2 regions of the Clostridium sp. HMP27 genome follow, and region 2 is predicted to be linked to the other one. Evidence: a T-box and tRNA genes for the amino acid it is inferred to sense, from the RefSeq annotation. Region 2 holds a T-box; the other holds one or more tRNA genes.
The links. The T-box of region 2 lies ahead of leuS (leucine--tRNA ligase). A T-box ahead of a tRNA ligase gene usually reads a tRNA of that ligase, here a tRNA-Leu.

Region 1 (3,309 bases), on a different contig from region 2:
ATATGCTAAGAATTGGATTAACTGGAGGGATTGGTAGTGGAAAAACTACCATATCTTCCTTATTAAAAGAAAAGGGTATACCTATAGTTGATGCAGATATTATAGCACGAGAGGTTTTAAAGGAATATCCCGTAATTATTGAAACTATTAAAGAAAAATTTGGAGTGGAATTTATAGATGGAAATGGAGAGCTAATTAGAAGAAAGTTTGGGAACTTTATATTTAAAAACCCACTAAAAAGGGTAGAGTATGAAGAAATTATAATTCCGTATATAAAAAAAGAAATATTTGATCAAATGAATCAATATGAAAAGCTGGGAGAAATGGCATGTGTAGTAGATGCACCAACTCTTATAGAGCAAGGGCTTAATGAATGTATGGATTTTAATATATTAGTTTGGGTAGATAGAGAGACTCAAATTGAAAGAGTGAAGGAAAGAGATAAATTAAAATATGAAGAAATTTTGGATAGAATTAACTCACAAATGTCATTAAACAAAAAAAGAAAGATAGTAGATTTTATAATAGATAATACCTTTACTATAGAAGAAACTAAAAAACAAGTTGAAAGACTTGTGAGAGTGATAAAATCGGGGGTGTAAGTTTTTTGAAAAAAGTCATAAAAATAATCTTAGTAATAGTTGTAGCATTTTATTTGTTTAAAGTTCCATCTATAGTGAGAAAATTTTATCCATTAAAGTACTCTGAAAGTATATATAAATATGCAGATAAATATGAAGTGGATCCATACTTAATAGCTGCAATTATAAGGACAGAAAGCAGTTTTAATCCAGGCGCTGTTTCTTCAAAGGGTGCAAAAGGATTGATGCAAATCATGCCTGAAACTGGAGAATGGATTTCTATGAAAATGGATATAAAGGGCCATGGTGAAGAAAAACTTTTTATACCAGATTATAATATAAATATGGGATGTTGGTATATAAGTGATCTTATTAAGCAGTTTGATAATTTTGATTTAGCATTAGCTTCGTATAATGGTGGTAAGGGGAATGTACAAAAGTGGCTAAAGGACACTAGATATTCAAAGGATGGAGAAACTTTAAGTTATATTCCATTTAAAGAAACGGATAAGTACGTGAAAAAGGTTAAGGTAAGTTATAATATTTATAAGTTTTTATATGGAAGATAAAATTTAATCTATGCCACTTGACTGTTAACATTGATGTTGATATAATAAAAATGCATAAGTAATAATGATTTGCAGATGTGGTGGAACGGCAGACACGCTATCTTGAGGGGGTAGTGTCCACAGGGCGTGCGGGTTCAAATCCCGCCATCTGCACCAGATGGGATTTAAAACTACCTACTAGTTAGGTAGTTTTTTTGCATTTACTATTTTAATTTATTGTACTGAGTAGTATAATAAGTTGGGTGAGTTTATAATATTAATTTTATCAAAGAAGGGTTGCAAAATTATGAAAAAATTGAAAGACAGTTTAAGAGGGATTTTTAAAATTTACAAAAGAGATATAAAAAATATAATCACAAATTATGTAGCAATAATTATAATAATTGGCATAACTGTACTACCTTCTCTTTATGCGTGGTTTAATATTGAAGCTTCTTGGGATCCATATTCAAATACAAAAAATCTTTCTGTAGCAGTGGTGAATTTGGACAAGGGTACTGAATTTAGAAACGTAAAAATTAATGTTGGGAATGAAGTGATAAGTAAATTAAAAAGTAATCAGGATATAGGATGGAAATTTGTAAATGCAAGTGAAGCTGAAAATGGTGTAAAAAAGGGAAAGTATTATGCCACTATAACAATTACAAAGGATTTTTCAAAGAACTTGCTTTCTATTGTAACTGAAAAAAGTCCTAAAAAATCGGAACTAATTTATACAGTTAATGAAAAAGTAAATGCTATAGCTCCTAAAATTACTGGAAAAGGAGCAAGTAGTTTACAAGAAGAAGTTACAAAAACATTTATTAAAACAGCTAGTGATACAATTTTATCTATGAGTAACCAACTTGGAGTTACATTGGAAAATAATAAGCCTCAACTAAAGAAACTTGCAGATAGTATTATTGAAATAGATAATAGAATGCCTGAAATTGCAAAACATATAGATGATGCTTATTCAGGATCATTAGTTTTTAAAGAGTATATGGAAAAGGTACAGGGCAATACAAAAAATATATCTGATACATTGAATAAAACTATTAATATTGCTAAAACAGGAGATGAAGCTTTAGGAAAATCAATAAATGTTATGGATAATATATCTCCAGCTATTAAGTCAGATTTAACTCTTTTAAAAGACACAACAAATACGGCTAAAACGCTTTTAAATTCAGCATATAACTTTCAAAATAATAGTGGAGGGTTAAGAAGAATTTTAGATAATGTAAGTGATATATATTCAGATGGAATAAAAAAAATTAATTCACAAATAAATCTTCTAAATTCACTAGATAAAAAACTTAATAGTGTTGATACAACTATAACAAAAAATGGTAGTAAAATTATAAGAAAATTTATTAGTAATCTTTCAGCTATTAAAAGTGAAATGTCAGGCCAAAGGAGAGTTATTAACTCTATAATTACAACAATGGACGAAGGAAATGAGGTTTTACCTGAGAGCATACGCGCAGCAATTCAAGGTGCTGATGATATTATGGATTTTACAGATGAAATTATTAACACCTTTGATACTGAAACTGAACCTGCAATTAATGATTCTCTAAAGGATCTTCAAGGTATATCTAGTAACGGCATTGTCATGCTTGAAAATTTTCAAGATAATATTCCTTTAATTGATAGTTTACTTCAACTAGCTAGTGATGGAGTAGGTATGGGAAGTGATCGATTGAAGGAAATAAAAGAGGAGTTTCCTGGAATTCAAAATGATATGCATGAAAGAGCTGAAAAATTACGAGGATTAAGTGATGATGAAAAAATTAATGAGATCATAAATATATTAAAGAGAGATGCAAAGGCTGAAAGTGAGTTTTTAGCAAATCCTATAGAAATGAAAGAAAATAAGCTTTTCGCAATACCTAATTATGGCTCAGCTATGGCTCCATTTTATACAGTACTTGCTTTATGGGTAGGGGGGCTTATTGCACTTGCTTTACTGTCGGTGGAGGTAAAAAGTTTTGAGGATGGATTAGAAATATCTCCAACCCAAGAGTTTTTAGGACGGTATCTTACATTTGTAACAATTGGAATTATGCAAGCGCTAGTAGTGACTCTAGGTAATTTATACTTGCTTAAAACTTATGTTATAGCGCCACTTCCATATGTAGTATTTGGAGTATATACAAGTATTATATTTATGATGA
Region 2 (3,309 bases):
TATTCTTTCAACTCTATCTATAAATCTTGCTACAGATTTAATTCCATCGTCACTCCATGCTCCGCCTTCAGTATAATCAAAACCAAACATTAAATACATTCTAAACACATCTGCACCAAATTCAGTTATATAATCATCAGGTGAAATTGTGTTTCCTTTAGACTTACTCATCTTTTGTCCATCAGGTCCAAGTATAAGGCCTTGATGAGTTAAGGATGTAAATGGTTCATCAAAGTTTAAATAGCCCATATCTCTAAGCGCCTTTGTAATAAATCTAGCATATAAAAGATGCATGCAAGCATGTTCAGGGCCTCCTACATACTTATCCACAGGAAGTATTTCGTTAATCATTTCAGAATTAAAAGCTTCTTTATCATTTTTATTATCTGCATATCTTAAGTAATACCAAGAAGAACATACAAATGTATCCAAAGTATCTGCTTCTCTCTTTGCATGACCACCGCATACTGGGCAAGTAGTATTTATAAATTCCTCTGATTTAGCAAGAGGAGATTTACCATCTGGAGCAAATTCAACGTCATATGGCAGCTTTACTGGCAGCTGATCTTCAGGTACTGGGACAGTTCCGCACTTATCACAATGTATCATTGGAATAGGTGTACCCCAATATCTTTGACGAGATACAAGCCAGTCTCTTAATCTATAGTTTATTTTTTCTGAGCCTAATTTTTTGTCTTCAAGCTTTTTAACAATAGCGCTTCTTGCTTCTTCAGAATTTATTCCATTGAATTCTTCACTATTTATCATAGTTCCTGGGTCTGTATAAGGAAGATCTCCACCATCTACAACTCTTTCAATTGGAAGATTGTATTTAGTTGCAAAAGCAAAATCTCTTTCATCATGAGCTGGAACGGCCATAACTGCACCAGTACCATAGGTATTTAATACGTAATCTCCAACCCAAATAGGAACCTTGCGTCCATTTACAGGATTTATAGCATAAGAACCAGTAAATACTCCTGTTTTTTCTCTAGTTATGGATTGTCTTTCTATATCAGATTGTTTTTTAGTTTCATCTTTATATGCTTCTACCTGTTCTTTATATTCATTTGTAGTAACCTTATCCACTAGTTCGTTTTCAGGGGCAAGCACCACATAAGTTACACCATACAATGTATCTGCTCTTGTGGTAAATACACTAAACTCTAAATTAGAGTTATCTATTTTAAAGTTAACTTCAGCTCCTGTAGATCTTCCAATCCAGTGTTTTTGCATTGATTTTGTTTTTTCAGGCCAATCTAGGGTATCAAGCTTTTCTAAAAGCTCATCTGCATAATCTGTAATTTTTAAGAACCATTGAGTTAAGTTCTTTTTTGTAACCTCTGTACTGCATCTTTCGCAGCTGCCATCAACAACCTGCTCATTTGCAAGAACAGTATTACAGCTAGGGCACCAATTAACAGGAGCTTTTTTTCTGTAAGCAAGACCCTTTTCATATAACTTTAAAAATAACCATTGGTTCCATTTGTAGTAATCTTCTTTACAAGTTATAACCTCATTTTCCCAGTTAAACATTGCTCCCATAGCTTTTAGTTGCTTTTCCATGGTTTCAATGTTTTTCATTGTGGAATCATAAGGATGTATTCCTGTTTTTATAGCAAAGTTTTCTGCAGGAAGACCAAAGGCGTCAAAACCCATAGGTTGAAATACATTATATCCTTGCATTTTTTTAACTCTTGCCCATGAATCTACAGGTCCGTAATTGAACCAGTGTCCCGCATGAAGTTTACTTCCAGATGGATAAGAAAACATTTCAAGAACATAAAGCTTTTTTCCAGGATTATTTTTATCGAATTTATATAGTTTTGATTCTTCCCACTTTTTTTGCCACTTTTCATCAATTTTTGTGCTGTAGTTAGCCATATATTATCGCTCCCTTTAATTTGAATTTTATATATTTATTTATAAAACAAAAAACCTTCGTCTCTTAATAAAAGAGACGAAGGTTTAAACTCCGCGGTACCACTCTATTTAAAGCTAAGGATTAGCTTTCTCTTAAAATTTTAACGGAATAACCGTATCTGTTTTTCTACAGATAAGCTCCCAAGGCGAGTTCATAATTCATTACTACTGTTTTACACCACACAACAGCTCGCTAAAAGTAATAAAATTACTACTACTCCTGTTCAAAGCCTTTAAATATAAAATTTTATTAAATTTTATACTAAATAGATTTTAATGTCAATACCTATAAAGTTATAAAAGAAGAACTCTTGATTAACAAGAGTTCTTATGGCTGCCCATGCTGGACTCGAACCAACAGGATGCCTGCTCCAGAGGCAGGTGCCTTACCATTTGGCTAATGGGCATTATATCTATTTTTTTGTCGACCATATTGTCGACATTTATTATTATATCAAATTATTAAAATGTGTCAACAGTTTTTTATAAGTTTTTTAGAAGTTTTGTCTTAACATAATGTATTGCATAAGTTAGCACATAGTCATAAAAATAGAAGGCTATTTCTAAGGCCATAATAAAAAGAGGTATAGGCAATTTGATTTTAGTTAAATCAACTTCTCCTAAAAATAAGAATTTGTATAAAAGATAACACAAAAATAAGCACAAATTAAAAAATAGATATTTTAAAAGCCATTCTAGCTTTGAATTTCTAATTCTTTCTATAAGAAATTTTATAATTCCATAGGTTCCAAAGAAAATAATATATAAAATCACTTGTCCTCTAAGCCCTAATAACAAAAAACTTATAATGGAAGTAGCAATATACATAACTATGGTGTTTTGCAAACTTGTAGATATTAAGGCTACAGGAGTTAAGGAGGAAGCTATTCCTAATATAAAAATCTTATTTGTAGGTATTATAGTACTTAGATATATTAATAAGACACCTAGGGCTGTAAGAAAGCCTCCCTTTGATATATGAGAACTTTTCAAAGTCATCATCTCCTAATTTGAACTAGTTATGATATTTTAATTAACAACAACTAATTAAATCTCCACCTAAACATTCGCAGCAGCAATCAGCGCAATAAAGTTTAAGGCATAAGTCACCCATACCATTATCATTTCTTCTAGTAGAATAATAAGGTTCCCTATAAGAGTTATTCATACTGTTGATGCGATTTAGAGCTTCTCTATATTCTGAATTTGAAGGGTCCATGTTACAAGCATTGCGAATATATTGATAAGATGAATCATGCCAACCCTTTCTTAAGTATACAAGTCCCATAAGGTAATTCCATTCTGCATTTCTTACATTTATATTTTCTAGCTTTTGTTGGGCGGAATTAAAGTTTCCATTTTGTATATCCATTCTTATACTATTAT

Region 1: it encodes a tRNA-Leu, which carries the amino acid that the T-box ahead of leuS (leucine--tRNA ligase) is inferred to sense. The anticodon was not compared.

What each region holds. Positions count from the first base shown of each region.
Region 1 covers NZ_JMFY01000017.1:105,815-109,123, forward strand. Annotated here, with positions in the region: gene coaE (dephospho-CoA kinase) at 3-602, shown strand; gene DP68_RS08235 (lytic transglycosylase domain-containing protein) at 608-1,150, shown strand; tRNA gene DP68_RS08240 (tRNA-Leu) at 1,222-1,306, shown strand; gene DP68_RS08245 (YhgE/Pip domain-containing protein) at 1,437-3,309, shown strand, end outside.
Region 2 covers NZ_JMFY01000001.1:134,362-137,670, forward strand. Annotated here, with positions in the region: gene leuS (leucine--tRNA ligase) at 1-1,884, opposite strand, end outside; T-box leader at 1,954-2,160, opposite strand; tRNA gene DP68_RS00640 (tRNA-Gln) at 2,255-2,330, opposite strand; gene DP68_RS00645 (hypothetical protein) at 2,407-2,922, opposite strand; gene DP68_RS00650 (DnaJ domain-containing protein) at 2,957-3,309, opposite strand, start outside.